DNA from 3 places in the Limosilactobacillus panis genome. Region 1 is predicted to be linked to each of the others. Evidence: predicted binding sites of a transcription regulator. Region 1 holds the regulator's gene; each other region holds the start of a gene.
What was found. The regulator Rex, encoded in region 1, represses fermentation and respiration genes when NADH is low (regulators of the CRP and FNR family bind a similar motif). The targets are predictions, from matches to a motif close to TTGTGAANTANTTCACAA.

Region 2: a site for Rex is predicted at 3,374-3,391, ahead of KZE55_RS03480 (NAD(P) transhydrogenase subunit alpha). Genes of this name have one in related genera too.
Region 3: a site for Rex is predicted at 2,484-2,501, ahead of KZE55_RS09495 (zinc-dependent alcohol dehydrogenase family protein). Genes of this name have one in related genera too.

The regions. Positions count from the first base shown of each region.
Region 1 covers NZ_CP081855.1:575,217-585,861, forward strand. Annotated here, with positions in the region: gene tsaD (tRNA (adenosine(37)-N6)-threonylcarbamoyltransferase complex transferase subunit TsaD) at 1-294, shown strand, start outside; gene proC (pyrroline-5-carboxylate reductase) at 401-1,171, opposite strand; gene KZE55_RS02650 (carbon-nitrogen family hydrolase) at 1,373-2,158, shown strand; gene KZE55_RS02655 (pyridoxal phosphate-dependent aminotransferase) at 2,171-3,346, shown strand; gene KZE55_RS02660 (ABC-F family ATP-binding cassette domain-containing protein) at 3,409-5,349, opposite strand; gene KZE55_RS02665 (redox-sensing transcriptional repressor Rex) at 5,581-6,222, shown strand; gene groES (co-chaperone GroES) at 6,589-6,873, shown strand; gene groL (chaperonin GroEL) at 6,934-8,553, shown strand; gene KZE55_RS02680 (APC family permease) at 8,736-10,574, shown strand; gene KZE55_RS02685 (hypothetical protein) at 10,587-10,645, shown strand, end outside.
Region 2 covers NZ_CP081855.1:738,507-749,151, reverse strand. Annotated here, with positions in the region: gene KZE55_RS03490 (NAD(P)(+) transhydrogenase (Re/Si-specific) subunit beta) at 348-1,763, opposite strand; gene KZE55_RS03485 (NAD(P) transhydrogenase subunit alpha part 2) at 1,763-2,095, opposite strand; gene KZE55_RS03480 (NAD(P) transhydrogenase subunit alpha) at 2,113-3,318, opposite strand; gene yaaA (peroxide stress protein YaaA) at 3,475-4,227, opposite strand; gene KZE55_RS03470 (YueI family protein) at 4,315-4,791, shown strand; gene KZE55_RS03465 (replication-associated recombination protein A) at 4,792-6,093, shown strand; gene KZE55_RS03460 (hypothetical protein) at 6,557-6,850, shown strand; gene KZE55_RS03455 (universal stress protein) at 6,916-7,407, shown strand; gene KZE55_RS03450 (hypothetical protein) at 7,744-8,496, opposite strand; gene KZE55_RS03445 (hypothetical protein) at 8,481-8,780, opposite strand; gene KZE55_RS03440 (3-hydroxyacyl-CoA dehydrogenase) at 8,843-9,730, opposite strand; gene KZE55_RS03435 (helix-turn-helix domain-containing protein) at 9,848-10,645, opposite strand, start outside.
Region 3 covers NZ_CP081855.1:1,990,968-2,001,612, forward strand. Annotated here, with positions in the region: gene KZE55_RS09485 (FtsX-like permease family protein) at 1-776, opposite strand, end outside; gene KZE55_RS09490 (TetR/AcrR family transcriptional regulator) at 778-1,296, opposite strand; gene KZE55_RS09495 (zinc-dependent alcohol dehydrogenase family protein) at 1,433-2,446, opposite strand; gene KZE55_RS09500 (Nramp family divalent metal transporter) at 2,766-4,373, shown strand; gene KZE55_RS09505 (hypothetical protein) at 4,663-5,250, shown strand; gene thrS (threonine--tRNA ligase) at 5,578-7,383, shown strand; partial or broken gene KZE55_RS09515 (MFS transporter) at 7,454-8,553, opposite strand; gene KZE55_RS09520 (alkaline phosphatase family protein) at 8,562-9,857, opposite strand; gene KZE55_RS09525 (APC family permease) at 10,083-10,645, shown strand, end outside.

The DNA.
Region 1 (10,645 bases):
CAGAGCGTGATTGATGTTCTGGCGGAAAAGACAATGCGGGCCCTGGACCGTTACCCCGTTAAGCAGTTGATCTTGGCTGGTGGGGTGGCTGCTAACCATGGCCTGCGAACCCGTCTGGATCATGACATGAAGAAGTTCCACCCGGACGTTTCAATGCTCCAGGCACCACTAAAGCTGTGCGGTGATAACGCGGCAATGATTGGCGCCGCTGGTTATATCAATTACCTGCATGGCGACCGGGCCGACTGGGACCTCAACGCGGTGCCGGGCCTGATGTTTGACCGGATGAAGTAAACTAAATTTTAATAGTTAAAAGGAGTCTAAGTCGTGGCAAAAAGCCGCGTCCTAGGCTCCTTTTAAATGCAATAACTTCACCACCTGATTTAGGTGATGACAACTTTTAACATCCCTTAGCCTTATTAACCGCATCGATTACGGCGTAGCGGAAGCCAGCCTTTTCGAGGGCCTCAACGCCCCGGATGGTGGTACCACCAGGGGAGGTTACCTTGTCACGCAGTAAGGCTGGTGCCTGCTTGCTATCAGCGGCAAGTTTACCACTCCCCTTGACCATGCTGGCTACGAGCTGGTAGGCGGTTTGCCGACTTAGACCATACTTAACGGCTGCATCGCTCATTGCGTCCATGAAGACATCGACAAAGGCCGGGCCACAGCCACCGACAACCCCCACGATGTCCAGCTGATCTTCGGGAACGACGATCAGGTCACCAAGCTGCCCCAGAGCTTTTTGAATTTTTTCCTTAACGTCTGCAGAAATATCTTGACCGTAAGCCAAGCCAATTGCGCCGGCATTAACAGCAACCGGGGTGTTGGGAATGATTGCCGCTAAGGAACGGTTTGGTAGCGCCTTGGCAAGGTCAGTGAGTTTAACGCCAGCCGCGGAAGAAATAATAATTGTCGACGACTTAAGACCGGCCAATTCGGCAGCAACCTTGGTTGTGACCGGGGCCGGAGTGGTTAGGATAACGACATCCGGTTGATCGGCTACCAGCTGGTTATACTGGTTAAAGAGCTTGAAGCCCAGTTCCTTTGCCAGAGCACTTACCCGGGGATTTTCCGGATTCATTGCAACAACTGTGTCCTGGTGTTGGTTGACCAGCCCACGGATGATTGCTGAGCCCATGTTACCAACACCAATAATAGCGATTTTCATTTTCTACGCCTCCTTGATTAGTTACTTCTTATTGTAACTTAAAATGTCGGGGACGGGAATTATTAGTAATTGGTTGACAATTGATTAGAAAATAATTAGAATGCACTTGATGATTACGGGAAAGCGCTAAGTGATAAAGGAGGAACGGCGGGCAATTGACCGCCACTTTTCACACTGATAGCGAATGAATGAGGTGACAAAATGAAAGTCAAAGTTGCATTGGCCCAGTTTAATATTTCCTTTGCGGCACCACAAAAGAATCGTGAACGAGTTGCGGAGTTAACCGCAGCCGCGGCAAAGGAACGGGCGGACGTGGTGGTATTCCCCGAAATGTGGAACACCGGTTACGCGCTCGACCAACTGAATGAACTTGCTGACGACCAGGGACAGGAAACGAAGCGATTATTTTATAAGCTCGCCCGACAATACCAGGTTGGGATTGTTGGTGGTTCCGTTGCAGTTAAAGAAGGGGACCACTTTTTTAACCGGACCCTGGTGGTTGACCCGGTTGGCCAGATCGTGGGACGCTACGACAAGGTCCACCTTTTTCGTCTAATGAATGAACACAAGTACCTGACTGCCGGTGACCAGGAGAACTACTTCCGTTTAGCCGGGGTACCTAGTGCTGGTTTTATTTGCTATGACCTGCGGTTCCCTGAGTGGGTCCGGACAGTAGCGCGGCACGGCGCCGACATCCTGTATTTCCCTGCGGAATGGCCCGCCCAACGAATTGAGCAGTGGAAGATAATGCTCCAGTCGCGGGCTGTTGAGAACCAGGCCTTCGTTGTCGCTGTTAACCGGGTTGGGGACGATCCTGATAACCACTTTAACGGTCACTCCCTGGTAATTGACCCCTTGGGAAAAATTATTGTCGATGCTGGTGAGAAGGATGGGGTGACTATGGCTGAAATTGACCTAGACCAACTTCAGAAGGTGCGGGGGCCGATTCCGGTCTTTGTTGACCGTCGTCCGGAACTTTACAAGTAGGAGGGATAACGCATGGAATTTGCACAATCACACCTGTTAGATACATTACCAAAACAGTTTTTCGCTAACCTGGTCGCCAAGGTCAACCAGAAAATCAGCGCGGATGTTGACGTGATTAACTTGGGTCAGGGGAACCCCGATAAGCCGACACCCGATTACATCGTTAAGAGTACCCAAAAGTGGGTTGCCGACCCTAAGACCCATAAGTATTCTTCATTCCAAGGTTTGCCGGCCTTTAAGCAGGCAGCTGCCGATTTTTACGCGGAAAAGTATGGGGCCCACTTTGACCCGGAAAAAGAGGTTGCCATCTTCGGTGGTTCGAAAATTGGTCTGGTGGAACTACCGTGGGCACTGATGAATCCGGGGGATACTTACTTATTACCGGATCCTGGCTATCCGGATTACTTCTCCGGTGCGGCGTTGGGCGGCGTGAAGTTTACCACCGTTCCCCTCTTAGCGGAGAATAACTACCTTCCCGACTTAACGGCGATACCGGAAGCGGTTGCCCGTAAGGCCAAGTTCTTCTACCTTAATTATCCAAACAATCCCACGGGGGCGGTCGCAACTCGCGCGTTTTATGAAGAGTTGGTTGCCTGGGCCAAGAAGTACCATGTGGGTATCATCAGCGACTTTGCCTATGGGGCAATTGGCTTTGACGGTAAGGCCCCGCTTAGCTTCATGCAGATACCAGGGGCTAAGGACGTTGGAATCGAATTTTACACGTTCTCAAAGACCTTTGACATGGCCGGCTGGCGAGTGGCCTTTGCGGTCGGCAATGCTGATATTATTGGGGCCCTCAACTTGATTCAGGACCACCTCTTTGTCAGCCTTTTCCCGGCTTTGCAATACGCAGCCATTGATGCCTTAAAGGATCCGGCACGAGACGAGGCCGTTGCTCAGATTGTTCACCGTTATGAAGAGCGGCGGAATGCCTTCGTGAACGCGGCCAAGAAAATTGGCTGGCAGGCGTTTGTGCCCCAGGGAACCTTCTATGCGTGGATGCCGGTTCCGAAGGGCTATACCAGTGAGCAATTCGCTGACCTTCTGTTGGAAAAGGCCGGGGTAGCTGTAGCACCAGGAAATGGTTTTGGTAAGCACGGTGAGGGCTATGTCCGCATCGGTCTGCTGATGGCACCTGAGCGTTTGGAAGAAGCGGTTGCCCGGATTGGCAAGTTGAATTTATTCTAAAGAAGATAAAAGAGGCAGGCGAGAAAACATTTTTTCTCGCCTGCCTCTTTGCATTAGCGTCATTAGTTTTGTTGGTCAAATTTTTCAAGCTTCTCGGCAGCTTCCGTCCAGGCAAGCTCCACCTTGTCTGATTTATCCTTAAGTTGGTCGAGCTGCTTTTGGAGGTCGGTAAGTTTACCGATGTCGGTCGCAATGTCTGGCTGGGCCATCTTTTCCTCAATTGACTGTTGCTCTTTTTCAAGCTGGCCCATCCGGTCTTCTAGACCGTCAACAGCCCGTTGTAATTTCCGCCGGGCCCGCTGTTGTTCCTTACTTTGCTTGTAGGATTGCTTACCCTTGGAGGCAGTAGCCTTCTTTTTGCTGCCCGGAGTTGTTGTTGTTGTTGGCGTTGGGGCCGCCGCTCCCTGGGCAAGGTAGTCGTCATAGTTGCCGACGTGGTGGGTGACACCGTCCTTTTGCATGTCAAGGATATCGGTGGCTACCTGGTTGATGAAGTATCGGTCGTGGGAAACAAAGAGAACTGTGCCGGTGAATTCGTTGATAGCACTTTCGAGGACTTCCCGGCTGTCGATATCCAGGTGGTTGGTCGGTTCATCGAGGATCAAGAAGTTGATTGGCTTGAAAGAAAGCTTTGTCAGTTCTAGCCGGGCCTTTTCACCCCCGGAGAGATCGTGGACAACCTTGTAAACATCGTCTCCCACAAAGAGAAAGCTGCCTAGTAAGGATCGAATATCCTTTTCGGGGACTTCCGGATGGTCGTCCCACACTTCATTGAGGACCGTCTTGTCCGCGTGCAGTTGCTGCTGTTCCTGGTCATAGTAACCAATATCAAGATTGGCACCCAATTTGATGGTTCCACTGATGGCGGGGATGCGGTGCAGGATAGTCTTTAAAAGGGTGGACTTACCAATCCCATTGGGGCCGATAATCCCAATTCGCTGGGGCTTGCGAACGGTGAAGGAGAGGGGACCGGCCAGAACCTGGTTTTCATAGCCAATCTTCAAGTGGTCAACGTCTAACACCTCGTTACCGCTGGCTTTGTCACTATGAAAGTGGAAGTGAATAGACTTATCATCAGTGGTTGGCCGCTCAAGCCGGTTCATCTTTTCAAGCTGTTTCCGCCGCGCCTGGGCTTGTTTAGTGGTTGAAGCACGGACGATGTTGCGGTTAACAAAGTCCTCTAGTTTGGCAATCTTTTTTTGCTGCTGGTCGTAGTGCTTCCATTCTGCCTTCAGTCGTTCCTGCTTGTGTTGGACAAACTGGGTATAGTTACCGGTGTAATGAACTAGTGTGCGGTTATCCAGGTCGTATACATCCTTAACCACGTGGTCTAAGAAGTAACGGTCGTGGGATACCACTAGCAGGGCCCCCTGGTAACTCTTTAGGTAATCTTCTAACCAGGCCAAGACGTTCATGTCCAGGTGGTTGGTCGGTTCGTCAAGAATTAGCAAATTGGGGGCCTGGAGGAGGATCTTGGCCAGTGCTAGCTTTGTTTTCTGACCACCGGAAAGGGCGTTGACGGGCGTATTGTAATACTCCTCGCCAAAGCCAAAGCCCGTCAGGATTCCCCGCATCCGGGACTCATATTCAAAGCCGCTTTCCTTCTTATAGTTGGTTTGCAGGCGGTCATAAGTAGTCATAACTTGTTGGTATTGAGAACTAGTGGTGTCGAGACTCGCCAGCTGTTCTTCTAACTGACGAATTTTCTTTTCCTGCTCATGAAGAGGGGCAAAGACGGTATCCAGTTCTGCCCAAATTGCGTTTTGGCTATCAAGTCCTTGGTCCTGGGCTAGGTAACCAATGCTTAAATTTTTGACCTTACTGATGGTCCCCTCGTCGGGAGTGGTAATTCCAGCGATCATTTTTAAGAGGGTTGTTTTTCCTGCACCATTGCGACCTACCAAGGCGGTTCGCCCGTGGTCTTGGACCTGCAGGTTAATATTATGGAACAATACATCCGCGCCAAAACGACGCATGACGTCATTTGCTTGCAAAAGAATCATTTTGAAACCTCGCTAAATCATATGATAACAGTGTTTATTTTAGCAGATTTCATTTCAATTTATTTAAAAAGGTGAAATTGTTTTGTATACCGCTTCACAAAATTAATGAAAATTGCTAGAATAATTAGGAAACGAATTTCACAAGTGTACCCAACCAGTTAAAAATCCTAAGAATCCGGTAATTGACCGGGAGAATAACCATGGTTGGAGTAAAGAAACAGGGGGACAAAGATGGCTACCAAAAAGATACCACGCGCAACAGCACGACGCTTACCAATTTATTATCGTTATTTGACGATATTACTAAACGCAAAGAAGGAACGGGTTTCCTCGACTGAATTATCGGAGGCTGTTCAGGTTGATTCCGCAACCATTCGGCGGGACTTCTCTTACTTTGGTGAACTCGGAAAGCGGGGTTACGGCTATGACGTTGCCAGTCTTTTGAAGTTCTTTAAGGTAATCTTGCACCAGGATTCCCTGGTAAGTGTTGCTCTGGTTGGAGTCGGCAGTTTAGGGAGTGCTTTGTTGAACTTCAACTTCCACCAAGATACTAACCTGCGAATCAGTGCTGCCTTTGACAACAAACCAGAGCTGGCAAACAAGATTAAGAGCGGGATTCCCGTTTACCCGGCTAGCGATATTAAAAAGCAGTTACAAGAACAGCAGATTGATATCGTTATCTTAACTGTACCAGGAGACAAGGCCCAGGACGTTACTGACCAGCTTGTCGATGCGGGGGTAAAAGGAATCTTGAACTTCTCACCTGTTCGCCTGTCCGTTCCAAAAGGTGTTCAGGTCCAAAATATTGATTTGACAAATGAATTACAAACCTTAATCTACTTCATTAAGAACTACTCTAATGACAACGACTAGGAAAATGGTGAGCTTGTATTGCCTTTTCTAGTTTGGAAGAGGGAGTGAAACAGAACTAGCTTGCTAGTTCGCTTTTCGACGCGAAACAAGTCTTTATAAAGCACAAAGAGGACTCTAGTGTTCGGATTTTCCGAACACTAGAGTCCCTTTGTGTACTGCGTTGTAGCATTTTTAACTATATAGGAGACTTATGTCACAACCCCTTTTTGTTTATGTGTGAATGTTGGCATAAATTTAAAAGTCAAAATTAGTCAAACTTTATTATTGCTTTTTAAAAGAAAGATGGTATAGTAGAAATTGCGGTTAGCACTTAACAAGTGAGAGTGCTAAAAGCAAATAATAAATTAACAAGATGGAGGGATTAACGTGTTAAAACCATTAGGAGATCGCGTTGTTCTTAAAGCTGAAACTGAAGAAGAAAAGACAGTTGGCGGAATTGTCCTTGCTTCCAACGTAAAGGAAAAGCCAACTACTGGTAAGGTTATTGCCATTGGTGAGGGTCGGACCCTCGACAATGGACAAAAGCTTGCTCCAGCTGTTAAGGAAGGCGACCGGGTATTGTTTGACAAGTATGCCGGCAATGAAGTTGAATACGACGGTGAAAAATACCTGGTTGTTCACGAAAAGGACTTAGTCGCAGTTCTCGACTAGTTGTTGAATCATAATATAATCGCTTAAATAAAATCTATTCTATTTTTGAGGTGACAATTAATGGCAAAAGATATTAAATTTGCTGAAGACGCACGGAGTGCAATGCTTGCCGGTGTTGATAAGTTAGCTGACACTGTTAAGACCACCATGGGTCCGAAGGGTCGGAACGTTGTTTTAGGTCAAAAGTATGGTAATCCAAACATCACTAATGATGGTGTTACGATTGCTAAGGACATTGAATTAGAAGATCCATTCGAAAACATGGGTGCTAAGCTGGTTGCCGAAGTTGCTTCCAAGACCAACGACATTGCTGGTGACGGTACTACTACTGCTACCGTTTTAACCCAAGCAATTGTCAATGCCGGAATGAAGAACGTTACTTCTGGTGCTAACCCAGTTGGTATTCGTCGCGGGATTGAAAAGGCTACTGCAGTTGCAGTTGATGCATTAAAGAAGATGTCACACGACGTTAAGACCAAGAGTGACATTGAACAAATCGCTTCTATTTCAGCTGCTAACCCTGAAGTTGGTAAGTTAATTGCTGACGCCATGGAAAAGGTTGGCCACGATGGTGTTATCACCATTGAAGATTCTCGTGGTGTTGACACGAGTGTTAACGTGGTTGAAGGGATGAGCTTTGACCGTGGTTACATGTCTCAATACATGGTAACTGACAATGATAAGATGGAAGCTGACTTGGATAACCCATACATCCTGATTACTGACAAGAAGATCAGCAATATTCAAGACATCTTGCCATTACTGCAAAACGTTGTTCAGCAAGGCCGGGCTCTGTTGATCATTGCCGATGACATTACCGGTGAAGCTCTGCCAACCCTTGTTTTGAACAAGATTCGTGGTACCTTCAACGTATGTGCCGTTAAGGCTCCTGGCTTTGGTGACCGGCGGAAGGCCCAATTGCAAGATATCGCTGTATTGACCGGTGGTACGGTCATTTCTGATGACCTGGGCATGAACCTGAAGGACGTTACGATTGATCAATTAGGTCAAGCTAACAAGGTTACGGTTACTAAGGACGCCACTACCATTGTTGATGGCTCCGGCGCTAAGGAAGCCATTGCCGAACGGGTTGACCAAATCAAGCAAGCCATTGCCAAGACCACTTCTGACTTTGACAAGGACAAGCTCCAAGAACGGTTGGCAAAGCTTTCTGGTGGTGTTGCCGTTGTTAAGGTTGGTGCCGCAACCGAAACTGAATTGAAGGAAAAGAAGTACCGTGTCGAAGATGCCTTGAACGCAACGCGGGCTGCTGTCGAAGAAGGATTCGTTCCTGGTGGTGGAACGGCCTTAGTAAACATCATTCCTGCTCTGGAAAAGATTGACGCAACTGGTGATGAGTTAACTGGTGTTAAGATCGTAACTTCCGCTCTGGAAGCACCTGTTCGTCAAATTGCTGAAAATGCCGGGGTTGAAGGTTCTGTTATTGTAAATGAACTCAAGGACCAAGACGACGGTATTGGTTACAACGCTGCTGATGGCAAGTTCGAAGATATGGTTAAGGCCGGAATCGTTGACCCAACAATGGTTACCCGTTCTGCCTTACAAAACGCTGCTTCTGTATCCGCATTATTGCTGACTACGGAAGCCGTTGTTGCTGACAAGCCAGAAGCTAACGACAAGCCACAAGCACCTGCACAACCAGGTCCGGCTATGATGTAATTACAAACTCAACTATAAAGAAGGGGGACTATTCAGTCCTCTTTTTTTATTTCCCGGGAAATTTTCTCAAAAAGTAAAATAATCGTCGCAATGGTAATTGCAAAGTAGGATAATTAGTTGTAACATTGTTCAGTCATAAGGAATAATATCAAAGTAAAAATATATGTGTAGGGAGGATAGCTATGTGGCGTTATCTTAAACGTGTATTAATTGGGAAACCATTAAAAACCCTTGATGAGGGGCAGACGCACCTTACGAAGTTTAAAGCTTTGGCAATACTTTCGTCAGATGCTATTTCGTCAGTTGCCTATGGTCCTGAACAAATTACAACGGTCTTGGTTGCACTGTCTGCAGCGGCACTATGGTACTCAATTCCAATTGCCGCGATTGTGCTGATCTTGCTATTGGCCATTACCTTGTCATACCAGCAAATCATCCATGCATACCCAAGCGGTGGTGGGGCCTACGTGGTTGCCACCGAGAACTGGGGAAGCAATGGGGGCCTATTTGCCGGGGGCTCATTGTTGGTTGACTACATGTTGACCGTCGCGGTATCGACGACTTCTGGGGTTGAAGCGATTACCTCGGCCGTCCCCGCCTTATACCGGTTTTTGATTCCAATTGCAATTATCATTGTCTTACTGATTATGTTTATGAACCTGCGGGGGATGAGTGAAAGTGCTAATTTCCTGACGGTGCCCGTCTATTTCTTTGTAATCATGATCTTTATTATGATTGCGGTCGGTATTTACAACATTATGACTGGCCATATCCATTACCAGGCACCAGCGGACTATGGAACCCCGGTTGCCGGGATGTCCTACGTCCTCTTTATTCGGGCGTTCTCGGCTGGTTCCTCCTCACTGACGGGGGTGGAAGCAGTAAGCAATGCCGTGCCGAACTTTAATAAACCAAAGGAGAAGAACGCAGCAACGACTCTGGCAATTATGAGTGCCATCCTGGCAACCTTCTTTATTGCCATTATCTTCTTCAGCTTCTTCATTGGGATTGTACCGAATGGCCGAACAACCGTCCTTTCTCAGATTGCTTTGACAATCTTTGGGGGACACGGCCTTGGCTTTTACCTGTTACAACTATCAACGGCAATGATCTTAGCAGTCGCCGCTAATACGGGTTTCTCGGCCTTCCCAATTTTGGCCTTCAATATGGCTAAGGATAAGTACATGCCCCACGCATTCATGGACCGGGGAGACCGGCTCGGTTATTCTAACGGAATTATTTCTCTGGCAATCGGGGCAATTATTTTAATCATGATTTTCCATGGGCAAACGAATAACCTGATTCCACTATATGCTGTGGGGGTCTTTGTACCGTTTACGCTCTCCCAGTCAGGGATGATTATTCACTGGTTCCGGACCCGGCAGGGGATTTGGCTAGCAAAAGCTTTTATTAACTTTATCGGTGCCGTAATTTCCCTTTGCCTGGTGGCTTTCCTATTCTGGCAACATTTCAATAATGTCTGGCCTTACCTAATCATCATGCCATTGTTGTTGTACATGTTCCACCGGATTCATTCGCACTACATTAAGGTTGCTGCCCAACTCCGGGTGGCCGAAAAGACGAAGGTCCAGCTCCATGATTATGATGGTGCCACGGTCATCGTTCTGGTCGGTAACGTTACTCGGGTGACCCGAGGGGCGATTAACTACGCCCGGTCAATTGGCGACTACGTTATCGCCATGCATGTTTCCTTTGATGAGAACCCGGGGAAAGAGCATAAGACTGCTAATGAATTTAAAGCAGAATATCCTGACGTTCGTTTCGTAGATATTCACTCCTCATACCGGTCAATTGCTAAACCAACATTGCGGTTTGTTGATGTCATCGCTAAGCGGGCGGAGGCCCGGAACTATTCAACCACGGTTCTGGTTCCCCAGTTCATTCCTAAGCACCCATGGCAACTGGCACTGCATAACCAGACCAGTGTTCGCCTACGGGCAGTGCTGAATTCGCGGGAAAATATCATCGTTGCTAGTTACAACTACCACTTACATGAATAGCTGGTGGCTAGTATGAAGATAAAAGAGACGCTACTTGGGCTTGCCTTTGCACTGGGGTTGGTATTCGCTGC
Region 2 (10,645 bases), 160 kb from region 1:
TCGTACCATGTCATCGTTAGCTTTACTGAGACCAACTTCGAGTAGTATTGGACTTCAACTTGTCTAGCAGCCTTATCCAGTTAATTTCAGCCTTATAGCTACTTCTTGTTCATCGATGCAGTACTTTGCCTTAGACTTCCTTCAGATTCCACCTCACGGTGGACACCCTTGTCCTCAGCTCATGGTTCCGACTACTACGGCCCATAGCGGACTTTCACCACCTAGCTAATACCCATGCCGGGCGCACTAGAAAAGCGGCTGGTGAGGAAATCTTGTTTCCTCACCAGCCGCTTTTTTGTACAAAAAATGAAGCCATCCGATAGATAGCTTCATTTTATGCTTATCAACTATTCATCCAAGTATTCCTTGGTAGCTGCAATGATGTCCTTCAACCCCTTCTTAGCATCGGCGAAGAACATGTGGGTCTGGTCGGCACTAAACAGTGGGTTAGCAATCCCGGCATAACCAGGGTGCATGGACCGCTTAATGACAACAACGGACTTCGACTTATCAACGTCTAGAATTGGCATCCCAGAAATGGCGTTACCGGACTTCCGGGCCATTGGGTTGGTAACATCGTTAGCACCAATAACCAATGAAACATCAGTGTTTTCAAACATTGAGTTAGCTTCATCCATTTGCTTCATTTGTTCGTAAGGAACGTTAACATCGGCCAGCAAAACATTCATGTGACCAGGCATCCGTCCGGCAACCGGGTGGATAGCGTAGTTAACATTAATCCCATGGTCAGTGAGGAGCTTAGCCAGTTCCGCAACTTCATGCTGGGCCTGGGCAGCAGCCAAACCATAACCAGGAACGATCATAACATTGTGAGCGTAAGCTAATTGCAGGCCAACATCATCAGCAGAAGTTTCCTTAACATTAACCGGAATATCATCAGAAGCACCAGAATCGCTGGCACCACCGCCGAAACCACCGGCAAGGATGTTAGCAACAGACCGGTTCATTGCTTCGGCCATTTGCAGGGTTAAAATCGTCCCAGCAGAACCAACAAGGGCACCGGCGATAATCAAAACTTGGTTATCAATAACGAACCCGGCAAAGGCAACCGCTAAACCGGTGAAGGCGTTCAAAAGAGAAACAACAACTGGCATGTCGGCACCACCAATTGGCAAGGTCATTAACAGACCGAATACCAAGGCAGCAACTAATTCCAGAACAAGTGCCCAATAATTTTGTGGGTAACCGATCATCCAAACGGCACCAACAATCATGGCAATAATTGCCAAGCCATTGCAAAGTCGGCTGCCGGGGAAGGTAATTGGCTTACCTGGAACGTGACCAGCCAGCTTACCAGCGGCAATCAAAGAACCTGAGAAAGTCGTACCCCCAATGATAACGTCGAGGACAACTGGAATTGACAAGATCAGTTGAAGACGGGTACCCGCCGCAACTTGTAAGTAGTCAAAAACACCAATTGTTGCGGCAGCACCACCACCGACGGCGTTAAACAGCGATACCAGTTGTGGCACATCGGTCATCTTAACCTTACGAGCCTTAACGACCCCGTAACAAATCCCGATTGCTAGACCGGCAACAAGGGCAATCCAACCGGCAGCGTCGATTTTACCACCAACGATAATCGTGATGATAATCATAATCACAGCAAGAGCCATCCCGACACAGGAGAGGCCGTTACCTTTCCGGGCCGTCTTTGGTGACCGCATCAAGTGGACACCGACAACGTAGCAGATAGCTGAAATCAGGTAAATCAAAGAAGAACATGTTTGTAAGGCACTCATTATTGTTCGCCTCCATCCTGCTTATTATCTTTTGCAGGTGCTTTACCACCCTTAGGACGGTCAAACATCCCCAGCATCCGGTCAGTTACGGTGTAGCCACCGGCAACGTTAACTGCGGCAAAGAAGGCACACAGGAATGCCAGGATATAAAATCCCCAATTATTAGCTTCCGCGGCAACAACGAAGGCACCAACGACAACAACACCGTGAATGGCGTTCGCACCAGACATCATTGGCGTTTGCAGGGTTGCTGGAATCTTGCTCATAACTTCAAAGCCAACGAGGAGACTTAAAACAAAAATTGCTAAATTAGAATATAATTGTTGACTCATATGATCGCTCCCCTTCTCTACTTTTGCGCCTTAGCATCAGGCTTAGCAGCTTCTTCATCCTTTTGTGGTTCTGGCTTCTTAATCTCAGGCAGACCCATTTGTGAACGAAGCCGACCGGAAATAATCTTGCCTTGGTAAGTAGCAACCAATTCGGACATAACATCATCTGTCGTGTCAATCTTGATGTTACCTTCCTTATCAAGGAGGGCCTTAATAACTGCTTGAATGTTCTTTGAGTACATTTCAGAAGCACTCGTGGCCAGTTCACTTGGCAGGTTATCGGCACCGACGATCTTGGCCCCGTTGTCAGTCGTAACGACTTCGCCCGGCTTAGAACCAGCAACGTTACCGCCGAGTTCACTGGCCGCAATATCGATAAAGATTGAGCCCGGCTTAGCGTTTTGAACCGACTTTTCAGTTACTAACATTGGCGGCTTCTTACCAGGAACCCGAGCCGTTGTGATCACAATGTCACTGTCCGCAATGAAGCCAGCAAGTTCATCTTGCTGCTTTTGCTGTTCTTCCTTCGTCAGTTGACGAGCATAACCACCCTTACCGGCAGCAGATACAGAACTCGTCAGGAACTTAGCACCCAAGGATTCAACTTCACCCCGTGATGCCGGACGAACATCGTAACCAGAAACGATTGCACCAAGTCGCTTGGCAGTACCAATAGCTTGCAGGCCAGCAACCCCGGTCCCTAAGACAAGGACCTTAGCTGGCTTGGCGGTCCCGGCCGCCGTGATCATCATTGGGAAGTAACGCATGAAGTGGTCGGCAGCAACCAATGCAGCCTTGTAACCAGAAACAGAAGACTGTGAACTCAAGGCATCCATTGTCTGGGCCCGTGAAACAGTTCGCGGCAGTAGTTCAAATGACAATGCCGTGACCCTTGCATCGGCTAACTTCTTCGCAACATCATGATCAACTGACAAGGACAAAAGTCCTAAAAGCATTTGGTCAGCCTTCAGCTTACCTAAAGTGTCATCGTCCGGACGGTTAACAACCGTAACGATGTTTGCCTGATCAATTGCCGCTTGCCGGTCAACGACCTGCGCACCAGCATCAACATACTGCTGATCAGCGAAGTTGGCTTTTGCACCGGCGCCTTTTTCAATTAAGACCTTATTGCCTTGCTTGACAAGTCTCTTAACGACACTCGGTACCAAAGAAACCCGGTGTTCACCATCGGCCTCCTTCAGCGCTGCAATTACAATTGCCATAATTATTCCTCCTTACTATTCACTTAACCGCTTTCACTCTTTATCATAGTCTAATTTGTGTTTTAAATCACATCTTTTTGGACATTTTTTTAAATTTAAGTCTTTTTGCAATGCAGAAATAAGCATTAGCTACTACTCTGCTAAGCTTTTAGGACGTTATAATTTTTTAAGAGCAAAAGCTAGGACCTCATTACTGGACAACTCCGGGTAGTAGTGAAAACCACCAACCTGGAATTGTTTGACACCCGCTAAATCAGTAATCTGATTTTCCGCAATGTAGCGAACCATCGTCCCCCGAGCCATTTTCACCTGAGTAGTCTTTTGTTTAATTCGACCATCAATAACTTCGCCGAAACGGCACTTAACGAAGTGACGGTTATTATTTAAATACGGCAAAATGGCCTTTTCGTATTCTGCTGAGGCCAAATCCAAGACTAAATTATCGTTGGTAAACAGGTCGTTAGCAAGCGTCTCACCCCAAAACTGGTAAAGGTTCTTAGTTCCTGCAACATGGGCACAATCACCCATCCCCAATCGGTAGGGCACAATTCCATCAAACGGCCGAAGTAGGCCATAAAAACCGGACAAAATTCGTAGGTGTTGTTGGATATATTCCAAACCCGCATCAGTAAAAACGTCCGGTGCCATGTGCTGGTACTGAAGTCCCGTAAAAGCGATGATGGCCGGGGTAAGGTGCTGCCTTAGGTCCATTTTCTGCAGCCACTGGTAGTTCTTATCCGCTAAACGAGTACTACAATTCCACCACAGCTGGTGAAGTTGATCATAGCTAAGACTCCGCATCCACTCAAGAATCTTGGTCGTTTTGGCCAAGTACTTTGGAAGGTCCTGGTAGGAAAATGAATCCTCGTCAACAGTTATCGTTCGTGCTGGTGAAATTACAATCTGCATTTTGCTTACCCTCCTGATTCATTGTTTAAGCTTCTCACTGTGTTAATGGTACAATAATAACAATATCCTTTTTAAGGAGGAATTTTAGTGGTAGAAGAAAAAAAGTCTGCTGTCCAACAACGACTCGATAACGGCATCTATGGGGCCAAAAAGATCAAGCCAGACGAACAGCGCAAATACCTAGGTACCTTTCGTGAACGAGTCTGCTTAACTATTTCCGTTGCCGAACTCCACGAAAAAAATTGGCAACCTGAACTAGCAGCTGAACTAGCGAAAGGGATTGGTAACCTTGTATCTGTTAACGGCAACCTCCCCCACGAAATGGTTCACGGCTACATCCAGACCGCAGCCAAGGCGGGCGCTGAGTTTACGATGAAGACCGACCCAGAATATAGAGTTGAGCCCGCATCCTTAGCGATTGTTGTTGCCGCTAAAAAGGCGGTTTTCCAGTCACCCGTTGACGTTAAAAAGCGTTACCCCCAACAGGATAATAACCAGCAAGAATCAAATAAAAAGGAGGACGGGGGCTTTTTCCACCGTCTCTTTCACCGGGAGGGTCGTTAAATGCAACCACTAGCATACCGAATGCGTCCCCGAACGCTCGATGAAGTAGTGGGCCAACAGCACCTCGTCGGTCCCGGCAAGATTATCTACCGGATGGTCAAGGCCAGAATGCTTTCGTCAATGATTCTCTATGGGCCACCGGGCACAGGAAAAACTAGTATTGCCAGTGCCATTGCCGGGTCAACCAAGTACGCTTTCCGCAAGCTAAACGCCGCCACCGATAGTAAAAAGGACCTTCAAGTGGTTGCCGAAGAAGCCAAAATGAGTGGGACCGTCATCCTATTACTCGATGAAATTCACCGCCTCGACAAGGCGAAGCAGGACTTCCTCCTTCCCCACCTGGAAAATGGCCGAATCATTCTCATCGGGGCGACAACGGAAAACCCTTACATCAGTATTAACCCGGCCATCCGCAGTCGGGCCCAGATTTTTCCGGTCCACCCCTTGAGTCCTAACGACATCAAAGTAGCGATTGGTCGGGCATTGACGGACAAGGAGCGCGGGCTTGGCAAAATGCCTATCGTCCTCGCGGCCAATGCAGAAGAGGAATTGTCTCAGGCAACTAATGGCGACCTGCGAAGCGTCCTAAATGGTCTTGAACTTGCCGCCAAGTCAACCGACCCGGGCTCCGACGGTAAAATTCACCTGACCCTGCCCATCATCGAAGAGAGCGTGCAGAAGAAGGCCCTCAGCGCAGACAAGAACGGTGATGGTCACTATGACGTTATCTCCGCCTTTCAGAAGTCCATTCGGGGGTCCGACGTTGATGCGGCTCTCCACTACCTGGCTCGGCTAGTTGAGGCCGGTGACCTGACATCGATCGTTCGCCGACTGATGGTTACCGCCTATGAAGACATCGGGTTGGCTAACATGCCAGCGGTCCAGCGGGCGGTAACAGCCGCCCAGGTGGCCCAACAAGTTGGTCTTCCGGAAGCGCGAATTCCCCTTGCCGACGTGGTGATTGAACTTTGCCTATCACCGAAATCGAATTCGGGAATTAGTGCTATTGACGAGGCCCTCGCCCAGGTAAAGGAAGGCGGCTTCGGCGATATCCCACCCTATCTCAAGGATGCCCACTACAAGGGCGCCGTAAAGCTTGGTCACGGGGTTGATTACCAATTTCCCCATGACCATCCCCAAGACTGGGTCGCTCAGCAGTACCTTCCTGACCGAATTAAGGGGGCCCAGTACTACCAGCCAAAACAAAATGGCCGGTTCGAGCAGGCACTTGGTAACCAGTACTGGCAGCTGAAGCGCGCCCAGCGCCAAGGACTAAAAGGTCACCACCACCCCACGAACTGATTGCCTATTTGACCAAATGATGCTAAGATAATAGTGAAAATTCTGTAGTGTACGCGTTGTCTAAACGCAGGTTTGCCTTACAGTCTTTTTACTTTGGGACTAGTGTCTTGTCCTTTTTACAACATGCCTTTTCACTTGGTAGTTGGCGACTGGACAGCCATGCCCCACCTGTTTAACATACAGGTCAACACTGAATGACAATTAACGGCACCAACGGAGTTTTCGTACATAGTCAAAATTAGAGGGTGAGAAAAAGCTACATTTTTCTCACCCTCCTTTCAGTCTTCAAATATTACACAATAATCGTGGAAAAACCACAGGTTAGTGTCTAGCGCCGCGCAGCAAGCCCATCGATTACGAAGAATCTCCGGCTTGTACCGTATCCTATACTAGCCAAGGATGTACTCCGATGCTTCTTCTAAGTTTTTCTCACAAATTCTACACTGATAAGGAGAATTTCATAATGCTTTTACCGCTTTTTGTGACCCTCTTTGGCCTGATTGCCCTCTTTGAAGGGGCCTTCTTTTTAACCCACCTCCATAAGCCCTTTATGATCTTCGACCCCCTGAAGAGTAAGTTTGTCGCTAGTCAGCTTAAAATCTGGGGGATCATCATGACTATAATTGGTATCGTTACCGTCGTAGCGGCCTGGACTAATAGTGTCACGTTCATTGTCATAATGGTAGTGATTGGTTGCATTTTAGAGACCCAGATGGCTTTTTCAATCACCAGCGAATTCCGCGCAAAGTATCGCTAGATTGCTTTACCCCCCTAGTCTGAAAAGTGTATAATAAAGGTAAACAAGCTTAAGGAGGCACTATTATGGCACAAACATACAAACACATCTTGGTTCCAGTTGATGGATCTGCGGAAGCTGAATTAGCCTTCAAGAAGGCCGTTGCCGTTGCTAAGCGGAACGGGGAAGATGCCGAACTGCGTCTATTGCACGTTGTCGACACCCGGGCTTTCCAAAACATTTCAAGCTTCGATACTTCAATGGTTGAACAGGTTACCGACACCGCCAAGAAGACCCTTGACCAATACATTGAATACGCCAAGAAGCAAGGTGTTAAGAACGTCAGCTACTCCATTGAATATGGTGCACCAAAGGCCATCATTGCCCGTGATGTCCCAAAGGAAATGGGTGCTGACCTAATCATGATCGGGGCTACCGGTCTAAATGCGGTTGAACGGATTCTGATTGGTTCCGTTACCGAATACGTTACTCGGACTGCCCTCTGCGATGTCCTGGTTGTTCGGACCGACTTGGAAAACAAGCCCGTTGTCAACCCAAAGAAGCGGAACAAGCGTTAAAATAAAAATCTTAAAATAAACAACGAGGCTGGGAGAAAACGAAATTTTCTTCCAGCCTCCTTTTCAGTTTTCAAATATTACACAATAATTGCGGAAAACACGGACTAGCTTCGGGTCGAAGTGTGCCCCACGTGTCTAGCGCCGCGCATCATGATCATGATATTGATGGACCCGTGCCGTACCGATGATTGGTCCTATACTAGCCAAAGGTACACCCCAATGTTTTTCCCACGTTACTTTTCTAAGTCACACATCAATTACGAAAATAATTAAATATCTATGCAACTTCACACAATGAGTGAGAATTTCCCGCAACCGACTAGCAAAATTATTTAACTAAACTAACGGTAACATCGTCGGTTGATCAAGAACGTGCTGGTAGCCTGCGGGGGCTTCAACACACTGGGGGATGACATCAACACTTGGTGCCGCACTCGTGACGTAACTTTCCTCTAGTGGGATCATGTTCTGGACCTCAACATCAATGGTTGGAATACCAGCAATATAGATATGATTATCAATTGCTGGTTTCTTAACAATATCGTTGCAAATCTTGTGGACGTAAATCAGGCTAACCTTCTTCTCACCACCAACATAACCACTCATGGTGAAGCGGTGCCCCATCATTGTCCCCTTCTTAATCAATCCAAATGCCTTTGGATGAAGATCCTGGGGAGCGGTAAATACCTCGTGCGTAACTTTAACATCATCAAACTTGAGTCCCAACCGGTCGCCCATCTCGTAAACGGCAGCAATGTAATAAGCGGCAATGCCGGCCTTTAACTTATCCTGAGGGAATTTAGCAGGATCCATCCCGTAACCAAAGACCTTAACCCAAGAAGAAGTGTTGTTCTGATCGTCCTCACCAGACTGAACGGTGAGCTGGTCAACATGGTCAACCAAGTTACAAAGGTACAATGGCAGGTGTGAAGCATAGAAGCCCGGCAGTAAACCACTCGGCATGAAGGTGACACCATTCTTTGCAGCGGCATCGTTAATCATTTTGTACAGGTCCGGAGTGGTGACTTGTGAGTAGTAAAGCGGAATGGTCGTGATACAGTTTTTCTTAGCGTTTAAGACCTTAACCATGTCCTCCGCACTTGGTGTAAAGGCCCCCCCGTCTTTGGCTCGTGACGAAGCGGCGTGTATACTAAGACTACATCGGCATCCAGCTTCAGCGCTGCATCGATATAATCCGTGACCTTAACACCAACGTCCGGAAAGCCAAATAGCCCGGCAGCATCTTTACCAACCTTCTCCGGGTCATTATCAACCGCAGCAACCAACTTCACTGACTGGCGTTCACCAATCATTCGCACGGCAGCGCGACCGACATTTCCAAGTCCCCAAATAATAACACGATACTGTTTCATAGAAACTACTCCCTTTCTAGGTGCATGGGTAACCACTGGTGCAGAGCTATTTTCAATCTTAGTTACTTAAAAAAGTCCGGATTCTTATACTCGGGATTAGGGTAATGGTAGAATCCCTGCCCCGCTTCGACACCCGTATGACCGGCATCAATCATTGACTTCAGTTTGTCGGCAATCTTTTTAAATAGTTCATTATTCGTTTGCTGGTACTGGTTCAGAACTACGGCATAGGTCGTCCGGAGACCCACAATATCCTGAATCATGAACGGACCAAGTGGGGACCCGTTGGAAATCATCCAGTCCTTATCGATGGTGTGCGGGTCAGCAACCCCGTTTGCCCATAGTGCCATCCCCGCATTCAATAGTGGGACCAGTAAGGCATTCATAATGTAACCGTGCTGCTCCTTTTTCAGGACCACTGGTACCATCTTAATTGACCGGGCAAAGGTAGTCAGGTCTTCAATAACTGCTGGGTCGGTCTTCGGATTACCGACGATTTCAGCAACGTTATGCTTCCAAATGTGGTTGGCAAAGTGTAAGTGGGCAAACTTGCTTGGCCGGTCAGTAAAGCCAACCAGTTCACTCGGAATGAAGGTAGATGAATTACTCGTTAAAATCGTTTTCTCCGGGAGAAGCGGGCAAAGTTCCTCATAGAAGGCCTTTTTGATCTCGACCGACTCAGAAACAGATTCAATTACCAAGTCTGCATCAGCCACGGTCGCCTTTAAATCGTTACTAATATCAACAATGTTGTCCATTGCGGCCTGGTAATCAGTCGCGGATGCCTTCATCTCCTTCATGAACGGATCCTTAATTACGGCCAACCGCCGTTCTGCCCGATCAATGTGCCGGTTCCAGATTTTGGCCTGGTAACCACACCGGGCTGCTTGAAATGCAATTTGACTGCCGAGCACCCCTGCTCCAGCAACCACAACGTTTTTTATTTCCATAACAACGCCTCCTCATAATTCTCTGCACATTTTAATTTTATCATATTTTGGCAGCGCTTTCAGACCAAGAGAAAATAAAACCCACCCCCTAATTAGAGGTGGATTGGTGCCTTGTTACTATTGCAGTTTTTCCAAGTCCTTAACAATACTCTTCTCCATTACATTCCCGTGACGGGCGATGGACAAGCTCTTAGCAACTTCCAAATTTTCCTTGGCTTTCTCCTTATCACCAAGTTCAATGTAGCTCCGGCCGACATACATGTAAAGTTGGTCAAGCAAAAAAAGTGATTCCCGTTCCCGGCAAAGCTTGATCCCCCGCTCAGCACATTCAATTGCTTTCTCAGGTTCACCTAGCCGCCAATAGAGTTCGGCAGTCTGGCAGTTAATCGAGGCCCACTGGTGGAGGCTGCCGATTAGTTTCTTGTTATCAATCAACTTCACTGACCGGTTAGTCAGCCGTACTGCCCGCTCACGATCATTACGCTTGAGGTAAGCAAGCGCCATCCCCGCCGTTGTCATTGCCAGGTAGATATTGGCACTGGTGGTAGCAAACTGGGTCAGGACTAGCTCAAAGTTAAAGATGGCATCGTCAATATTGCCGTCCTTAATCTGGACCATTCCTAAGAGGTAATAGTAGCGCTGCTTATCAAAGTCGCTGTTTAAATCCTTAACCCGAATCTTGTCAATTAACTTCTTTGCTTTATCAAGTTCCTGATCCGTTAGCGCATCAATAATCTGGTTGAAATTATCATTAATTCCACTAACTTCTTTTTCAATAATTCGGTCCGGCTGGATATTCAGCCGCTCACAAATGGCAGTCAAAATATCCATCTTTGGTAGGCGATCCTGCTTTTCCATTAGACTAATCGTTGCTTGAGTGCAGATTCCTTCAGCCAATGCTGTTTGCGATAAACC
Region 3 (10,645 bases), 660 kb from region 1:
AGGATGTAGAGGAAGACCGCAATAATTACAAGAGAGATCACCATTAAGAAGCCAATCATGAACATGAAGGTACTGTTCTCTGCCGCGTAGCCAGGAAGTTTTTGGATAAACTTGGCAATTGGGTAGTGGGCCAGCTCCTTAAACCGACTAGCCCCCTCCCGCTGGTTACTAATGATCCCACTGGCAACTACTTGCGGAGCAGCCCCCCGGAGTTCGCGCCAGGTTGAAAGGCGACCATAAACCACCGGGGCAACGTTCAACTGGGAATCTTTAGCAAAGCCTACCAAGCGGTAGTTTTCTGCCGTTGAATTGAGCTTCACCTTATCACCCAGCTGGTAGCCCTTCACCTTTAAACTCTCGTCAGCAACCAGCTCATGCTTATTTTTCGCATGACGACCGGCAACCAGGGGCATATTGTCTTTAGCGATATACTGGCCAGCATCAAGGCCAATAAACTGCACGCTTTCCTTGTGGGCCTTCTTCTTTGACCGGGTCATGACCGTTGCCGTTTGGCCGACGAGGGCCTCATGCTTATTGAGGGAGTGGTCTGCCAGCTGGTCCTTAGTGATGACAGATTGGCCCAGATTATCGTTGGCGTTCTTATTCAAAAACACCGTCTGGGCACTCCATGTCGTCAAAGCGGCCTTATTTTCGTTTGCCAGGCCCAGCATCATTCCCATTAGAATAAACATTAGGTAACTAATCATCACAATCATGGCAATAATCAGCCCATACCGGACCTTTTCGTGTTTAATTTCTTTTAAAGCTAAAAACATCTTATTCCTCCTTTGCCAGGAGCGCCGTCAAAGCGGCTTTTAATCGTTTCAATATTTGGTCACTGTTGTCCGGACAACGTAACCCTTCCTTGATTGCCTCGTGGACCAAGGTCATAACGGCCCACTCAGTCGCCGTCACCGGGCGCAACGTGGAATCGATCGGCTGCAGTAACGCCTCATTAACGGCAAAGTGCCGCTTTACCAGCTCATAATAGGGACTGGCATTTACTTGCTTAATAAAGGCGGCGACCTGATCAACGTACGCCGCAGCAGATTGAAGGCGGTGGGCACGAATATCGTAGTCGTGAAGCGCGAACAGTGCCTTGCGATACAAGTAGGTATACGCATCTGTCAGATCGGTAAAGTACTTGTAGAAGGCTCCCCGGGCAATTCCGGCGTCCTTAACAATCCGCGCTACCTGGGCGTCTGCCAGGTTGTGGGCGCTAAATTCAGTTAACAATGCCTGCCGGACAGTTTCTTGCTTAGCTGCCGGCAGATTTTCAAAGGTTTTGCTTGGCACATTTAACTCCTCCTCAAGTGACACAGTGTCACCAAACTGCATAACCATCATAGCAAGTTGGTGACACCGTGTCAACGTTGTTGAAATAAAAAAAGCATTTCCAAGGATTATTTCCCGGGAAATACTTTTATAATCATTAAGCTTCTTCACCGGCAAGCTTAACAACGGCCTTGGAGACATTTTCAATCCGGTCGTTTACAAAGTCGTCCACTTGGTCGATTCCAAATTCATGGGAAAGAAGTGGCAAAACATCAACCTTACCAGATGCCATCAGGGCAATTGAGTCTTCGAAGCAGTAAGGGTTGATGAAGGCCCCTTGAATCTTCAACTGCTTTTGGAAGACTTCGTAACTGTTAACGGAGAATTTGTCGTCTGGGTTACCAACCCCAAACATTGAAACTTGGCCACCACGGGCAGCAGCTTCAACGGCTTGTTCTTGGGTTTCGGGACGACCAACGGCTTCAATTACAATGTCATATTCGTTAGTCGGAATCTTTTCGCCCTTCTTGGTGTTAATAGTCTTGGCACCAAAACGGTCGTGGTTAAGTTTCAGCTTTGCGTCGTTTCGACCACTCAGGGTAACTTCGCTAACCCCGTAAGCCTTCAGAGTTTGTACGAATAATTGACCCATGAAGCCATCACCGATAACCAATGCCTTTTGGTATGGATGGATCTCCAGCAGGTCAACACCGTGAACAGCACATGATAATGGTTCCGTTACGGCAGCGGCCTTCAATGAAACACTGTCAGGGATCGCGTAAACAACTTTTGCAGGTGCTGTGAAGTAGTCCTCAAATCCACCGTCACGGGTAACTCCAACAGCGGACAGGTTTTTACACAGTTCAGGACGAGAAGTTCGACAGTACTTACATTCACCACAGTAGATGTTGGGGTCAACTGTTACCCGGTCACCAACCTTGACGTTCTTAACGGCAGCACCAACCTTGGCAACTACCCCCGAGTTTTCGTGACCCAGGACGATTGGCGGAACGGCACTAGCCGATCCCGGCAAGCCAGCATATAAGGCGTGGTCTGTCCCGCAAATACCAGCGTAGGCGGTGTGGACAAGTACTTCGTCAGGCTTTACTTCTGGGGTTTCAACATCCTTAACTTCAAGCTGTTTAGTCCCTGTTAATACAAGTGCTTTCATAATCAATTCTCCTTATATAATGTAATCTGCATAATCATAGTGAAGAATTACACTAGTTGTCAAACGTTTGACAAAAGTAACCGTTTCCAAATAAATATATGAAGAAAACTTCAAAATTTCTTAAATTTATTTATAATAGTCGCGAAACCGCTTTATCGGTATTAGTAGCTACCTATCAGCGCAATCGCTATTTAAGCTCAGCGCGATAAAATGCCTTGAGGCCGGCAATCTTCCGTTGAAATGTAATATTTTTTATGCTAACCTAACAAAGTATTCGAATTAAGTTAATTTTGATTGTTGGTCAAGTTAACAAAATAAGATGAAAGGTGGATTTGGCGTGGATAACACAAAAAATCAACACAAGAAGCATCACTTGATAGAGTATGCTAACGGTAAGTCACTCGAAGAAATTAACGGAACGGTCGAGGTTCCTCATGGCAAGGGCTTCTTTAAGACCTTGTTTGCTTACTCTGGACCTGGTGCCCTCGTTGCGGTTGGGTACATGGATCCAGGTAACTGGGCTACTTCAATCACCGGTGGTCAAAGCTTCCAATACACCCTGATGACTACTATCTTGATTTCAAGTTTGATTGCGATGTTACTACAATACATGGCGGCTAAACTCGGAATCGTGAGCCAAATGGACCTTGCCCAGGCAACACGGGCACGGACCGGTAAAGCGTTAGGGATTATTCTTTGGATTATGACGGAATTAGCCATCATGGCCACCGATATTGCGGAAGTTATTGGTGCGGCGATTGCCTTAAACCTCCTCTTCCACATTCCGTTGATCCCATCAGTATTCATTACTGTTCTTGATGTTTTAGTTCTGTTACTTTTGACAAAGATTGGTTTCCGGAAGATCGAAGCAATTGTTGCATGTTTAATTCTGGTTATCCTGTTCGTCTTCGCATACCAAGTTGCTTTGTCACGGCCTGACTGGGCCGCTGCCTTTGCTGGCCTGGTACCTTCTGCTAAGGCGATTGCCCAGCACCCACAAATCGGTGGAATTACGCCACTGAGTGGTTCTCTGGGGATCATCGGGGCCACGGTTATGCCGCACAACCTGTACCTGCACTCCGCTATTTCACAAACGCGGAAGATGGACCACAACGACCTTAACAGCATTCGGCAAACTGTTCGTTTTACCACTTGGGACTCCAATATTCAGCTGTCTCTGGCCTTCGTTGTTAACGCCCTCCTGCTGATCATGGGGGTTGCGGTCTTCAAGTACGGTGCCGTTAAGGATAGTTCATTCTTCGGTCTGTACGATGCTTTGAACAACACCTCAATGCTTTCCAACCCAATTCTGATTGCGGTTGCTAAGTCCGGGATCCTGTCAACGCTGTTCGCTGTTGCCCTGCTTGCTTCTGGTCAAAACTCAACCATTACTGGTACCTTGACCGGGCAGGTTATCATGGAAGGTTTCATTCACATGAAAATGCCACTGTGGGCACGGCGGTTAGTTACCCGTATCATTTCTGTTATCCCTGTTCTGGCTTGTGTTGCCATGACGAGCGGTGAATCCGTGATCCAACAACACTCGGCTTTGAACCTGCTGATGGAAAACTCACAGGTCTTTCTGGCCTTCGCCTTACCATTCTCAATGTTGCCATTACTGATGATGACTAACAGTGAGGTTGAAATGGGTGAATTCAAGAACCGGATGTGGGTTAAGGTTTGTGGTTGGGTCTCAGTTATTGCCCTGACCTTCTTGAATCTGTACAACCTGCCTTCAACTTACGAAGGCTTCGGTGTTTGGTCTAAGGGCACTTCCGATGTTCTTGCTTACCTGACCATTGTTGTCATCCTGGTCCTGCTTGCTTGGACCTGTGTTGAACTCTACCGTGGTGACAAGCGTTTTGCTGCTGAAGGCAAGGGCTTTGGTCAACAAGAAGAGGAAATGAAGAACTCTGCTAAAGACTAATTTCTGAATCAAATATCTATCTAACTTAAATGGTGGATGAGAAAAGGGAATAACCTTTCTCACCCGCTATTTGTTTTACACCATAACCTACTATTCTTCACTTTTTCATTACGTGTTCACAACTTTTTCATGGATTAGGGGTAAGGTTAAAACAATCCTATAAATCCCCCAGATAGATTAAGAAACAGCGGTCATTCACCTCGTGTTTGGTCGTTGTTTTTCTTTTGTCACCCCCAATCAATGCTATAATATGGAAATGAATGCTATTTAGCCAGATGAGGTGAAATCATTGAATAATAATCAAGACAAGCGGCCGAGCCGTGTACAACTATACGATAGCCAGCCTAAGAAACGGGGGAACCGTCGTCCTCGTTTAAGTAGCAAAGCTAAAAAGAAAAAGGTATTTGGAAAGAAGCCTAACCGGAGCAAGCGGACCTTTAAGCTCCTCTTAACCCTCCTGCTTGCAATTCTTTTAGTGATGGTCATCATCTTCGTTGTTAAGCAGCAGAACCCGGTTAACACCACCAATAACGATGACACGACGGTGACGACAAGCTCCAAGAAACACAAGAAGAAGAGCAGCGGTCACCACCACCGGCAATCAAGCACGACTGACGACGATGACGATGATAATACCGGGACTAGTGACACCTACACCGTCACAACCACGCCTCACCAATCAAGCAGTCAGCAGTCCAACCAGGGACAAAGCAATGGTGGTACCAGCACGGGCAGTCAAAGTCAACAGGGTAACCAAAGCAACGGAAACGGCTCCAATAGTAATAACCAGAGCCAAGGTAACAGCAGCAATGGTGGTAACTCAAGCGCCACCACGACCGTCCCAAGTACCCCATCGACTGGCGGAAATAATAATTAATGAAAATTTTTTATCAAATCCCTTGCCAAGCCGATTTTTGGTGTTATAATTTTAGTCAATTGAAGGATATGTATTTACTGAGTGCTCAACCAGGGAGACGTAACCTAGGCTGGAAGTTATGTCGAGTCGACCGTTAAATATACCACCTTCCTACTTTTATCGGCCGAAATAAGGCTGGTCGGGTCGTGTCCGTTACCACACCATAGAGAGAGTAGTAATACTCTGAACATGGGTGGAACCACGCTAACTATGTTAATTAACGTCCCTAATGCTTGTTATCAAACAGGCATTAGGGACGTTTTATTTTTTATAAAGGGAGAGATTTTTATGGCTCAAGTTGCGGTTATGTCCCCAGATGGATCAGTAAAGAAAATCGATCGGGACTCTAAAGAAGGGTTACAAGCCCTTCGGAAGCTTTCAGCTCTGATGCTGAAGGCCGCTTTGAAGCAAGAATTCAAGGGAATTCGTCTTGGCGAATCTAGCTTTGACGAAGATGGTTTCCACGTTGACTCCGACAAGGATGACCAACAAGTTTCCGCTGACGAACTGCCCGCACTGGAAGACGTTGTCAAGGGCATGGCCAAGGATGACGTCAAGGTTGAATTTGCCGAAGTTGCTGTTGACGACGCCCTGGCAGAAGTCAAGGACGACAAGTTCTCCACTGAATTGATCAAGGAAAACGCCAAGGATGGCAAGGTTGCCATGTATGTTCTCGGTGACGTCAAGGCCGTTGCCCAGGATGACATCTTGGTTTATGGTGACGTTGTTAAGAACCTCAAGCTCTTATCCGTTGCCGGTGCTTACTGGAAGGGCATGTCCTCCAACCCAATGCTGCAACGGATCTACGGGACCGTCTTCTACAAGAAGGACGAATTAGCTGACGACTTGAAGAAGCGTCAAGAAGCTAAGGAACGTGACCACCGGGTTATCGGTAACAAGCTTGACCTCTTCTTCGTTGACCCAAAGGTTGGTGCCGGTTTACCATACTGGATGCCTAAGGGGGCCACTATTCGGCGGACAATCGAACGTTACATCATTGACCGTGAAGTTGCCGATGACTACAAGCACGTTTACACCCCAGTTCTGATGAACCTGGATGCCTACAAGACTTCTGGTCACTGGGAACACTACCGTGACGACATGTTCCCACCAATGGACATGGGTGACGGTGAAATGCTTGAACTGCGGCCAATGAACTGTCCAAGCCATATTCAAATTTACAAGCACCACATCCGTTCCTACCGTGACCTGCCACTGCGGATTGCCGAACTGGGAATGATGCACCGTTACGAAAAGTCTGGTGCCCTTTCCGGTCTGCAACGGGTTCGTGAAATGACTTTGAACGATGGTCACACCTTCGTTGCCCTTGACCAAATCCGGACTGAATTCGCCAAGATCCTGAAGCTGATCATGTCCGTTTACAAGGACTTTGACATTACCGACTACAGCTTCCGTCTCTCCCTTCGTGACCCTAAGAACACGAAGAAGTACTACGCTAACGACGAGATGTGGGAGAAGTCCCAAAAGCTGTTGAAGGCTGCCATGGATGACCTGAACCTTGACTACTACGAAGCCGAAGGTGAAGCTGCCTTCTACGGTCCAAAGCTGGATATCCAAACCAAGACGGCCCTGGGGAACGACGAAACCATGTCCACTATTCAACTGGACTTCATGCTCCCTGACCGCTTCGGCTTAACTTACGTTGGTAAGGATGGTAAGGAACACATGCCAGTCATGATCCACCGTGGTGTGGTTGGGACCATGGAACGGTTCGTTGCTTACCTGACTGAAATCTACAAGGGTGCCTTCCCTACCTGGTTAGCTCCTGAACAAGTTCACATCATTCCAGTTAACGAAGATGCCCACGGTGCTTACGCCGACGACCTTGCTAAGAAGCTGAAGGCCGCTAACATCCGGGTCGTTGTTGACCACCGGAACGAAAAGATGGGCTACAAGATTCGTGAAGCCCAAACTCAAAAGGTACCATACACCCTGGTTGTCGGTGACGACGAAATGAAGAGTAATGGTGTCTCTGTCCGGAAGTACGGTGAAGAAGCCCAAAACGAAATGAGTCAGGATGACTTCATGAACGAAATCCTCGCTGACATCGCTTCATACTCCCGCAAGAACTAATTACGTCCCCTATAAATAAAAATATCCCTGACGTTCGGATCATTACCGAATGTCAGGGATATTTTTTGTATTAGTCGCCATTACTTAGCTTGGGCAGGGCCAGGAAAATTACCAGCCCAACCGCGAACAGGACGCTAAGCGAAGCCACGCCCACCGTTGAACGCCCCGTCCACTGGGTGACGAGCCCCACAACCAGGGGCCCTATAATGGCGGAGAATTTACCCAAAATGTTGTAGAAACCAAAGGACTCACTTGAAGCGTCCTTCGGAATTAACTGGCCAAAGTATGACCGGCTGAGGGCCTGCAGCTCACCCTGGCTCGTCCCAATTAAGATTGCCAAGAACCAGAAGTCAAATAAACTATCAAGCTTCAGTGCGTACAGGCAGATAAAAAGGTAAACGATGATTCCCAATAGGACGGATAACCGGGTGGAGGTCCGTTTTGCCAACCACCCGTACAAAAGCGAGAACGGGAAGGCAATCAGCTGGACCATCAGCAAAACCATCATCAGCATTGTCGTGTTCACACCGAGGTCCTTCCCAATTGCGGTCGCCATGGTAAAGATAGTGTCGACCCCGTCAATATAGAAGAAGTAAGCGACCAAAAACCAGGAAATCCGCCGGTATTTTCTGATATGGCGAAAGGTGCGCCCCAGGCGACGAAAACTATCAGTCAATGGGTCCTTGACGGCCTGAACGCTAAAGCGCTGCTGACCGTGCCGGAGAAGGGGCCAGGCAAAAATTACCCACCAGACGGCCGCGAGAACAAAGCTGAACCGGGCCACCCCAAAGCTGGATAACATCCCACCAAAACCGTTGGTTAGCTGGGCGCCGAGAAAAATAATAAAGGCTAATACACCGCCCAGGTACCCCATCCCATAGCCAGTAGACGATACCAGGTCCATCTGGCGGTCGTCAGCAACATCCGTCAAGAAGCTATCGTAAAAGAGGTTTCCGCCAGAGTAACCGATAATGCTCAAAACATATAGGCCCAAAAGCCATTGCCAGTGGCGTAACCCCAGAAGGCGGTGGAGTCAGCGGCACTGACCCCGCCAGCTTGGGCAACCGCCTTGAAGTAAACCGGTAAGACAGCGGTAATCACGAGAATCCCGTAACCGGAGTTCGCCCAATCGTAAAAAATCCATTGCCACTGTTGCTTAGTGAATTTCACAGTTTCACTCACTTTCTAAATATTTCATCAATTGCCTGCCCAGCGGTTGGAGCTGGGTAGTGGAGGCCGAGTAAGCGCGCGAAGGTTGGCCCCTCGTCAACCAGGTGGGCACCAGTAACCGTTGCGCCTGCCTGGACATCCGGCCCCGCAAAAACTGCCGTTGTGAAGTAGTTCGACTGGTCGGGCCCGTACCCGTGGACACCGTGGTAACGGTCTGGGGTCCCGATGGAATCAGGGTCAACCTCTTCTACCACTGCGGGCCGGTTGACCTCGTCCGTAAAGTAGTAACCTGGTTGGGCCTCAACCAGGAAGGCGGCTTTAGGGTCGGCGCCCAACTTAACCGCCTCAGCACCATCGTAAATGTGTTGAACCCCGTCAGCCCGGGCAATTAACTGCTTGACGTCGCCGTAGTCAATGTCGTGCCCCCGCACGTAGACGTAGGTTTCCCCGTCACAGGTTTTCGCGGTCACCTTCCAGTTATTCTTAAAGGTGGTCTTACCATCAATCGGGCTCAGCCACCCTTCCCGGGCGAAGAGCATATTCAAGTGAATCATTTTGTGGACGTTAATCTGGTAGTGGTCCCCTAAAATTACGAAGTTCGTCCAGTCATAGGTCCCGGTATCCTTGGTCGCCCGAATCAGGCGGGCCACCCGGCCATCAAGCCGCTGCAGAGCCGCCTTTGCTTCCTTCGACCGTACCCCGTAACGGTGCCGCATACTATCCATATCTACCAGGTGAATCAGGGTTAGGTCGGGCCGCTTGTTGCGGAGGGTATCGACAGCACAGGCGGTCACAAAGTCATCCAACCAGGGTTGCTTGATCCCGTGGCGAAGCTTCCCGTAGCGCTGGTTCATCTTGAGGAGAAACCACGGCGAGCTGGCCGTAAGGGAGACCAGCACCTGGTTCGTCCAAATCCGGTTAGGGAAAATTTCGGCCAGGTTGTAGTTAATCTTGCTCCCCGCAGTGACTGGCCACAGAAATGCGGCCGTGGTCATTCCCGCAGCCCGAGCCACGTCATAAAGCGGTGTGGCCTTGACGTCCTTACGGTACCAATACCAGTCTGGTGACTGCCGCCGCGGCTGGACCTTCGTGTTATTAACAATCCCGTGCACCGCCGGATATTGCCCAGTGATAATCGACGTGTGGGACGGGTAAGTCAGTGTTGGGTAGATGCCCCGGACACGCTTGACCCACGTCCCCCGGTGGATCAGCTTATCAAGGTTCGGTACTAGGTCACGTAATTCAGCCAGGTCCCGATAACCAAGTGAATCCAATGAGATTACAACAAGCTTATGTTGGGTCATTATTTTTACTTCCTTTTTCAAAGTTACCCTTCTATTTTAAGCTGGATTAAGAAGAAATACGAAACCTTTTTACCTGAAGAAAATTTTAGGAGGTGAGCGCAATGAAAAAACTGCCCCCACCCATCGGAAAATACTAATAATGTTAAGCACCTGAATTTGAACTCTCGCCCTATTTAAGGTAAACTTAAGGTTCGGACATATATAGAGAAAGGAATCGAAAAAATTATGAAAAATCAGATTGGCAAAGGTAGTAGCCCGAAGGAAAAGACTCTCGGGCTATTTGACCTTTCAATCCTTGGAATTGGCGCAATCATCGGTACGGGAATCCTCGTCCTCACCGGAATCGTCGCGTCAACCGATGCGGGCCCCGGAATCGTCTTTTCGTTTTTGATTGCGGCCTTGGCAAGTGGGTTGATTGGGCTTTGCTATTCGGAGCTCACCACTAGCTTACCGAATTCCGGAAGTGCGTTTTTTTACGCCTGGGTATCAATTGGTAAGTTTGTCGCGTTCCTCGCCGGCTGGACCCTGATTGGGGTCTACATTACCACCACGGCAACGGTTGCCAACGGCTGGACCGGGTATGTCCAATCATTCTTAGAAGTTTTGGGAATTAACTTACCCCACCAGCTCCTCGTCAACCCCGCTGCTGGTGGTTACATCAACCTTCCAGCGGTCCTGATGATCATCCTGATGACCATCATCCTGACCCGGGGGACGAGCGAAAGTAAACTAGTCAACAACTTCTTGGTTGGGGTCAAGATATTCATTATCGTCTTATTTATCGTGGT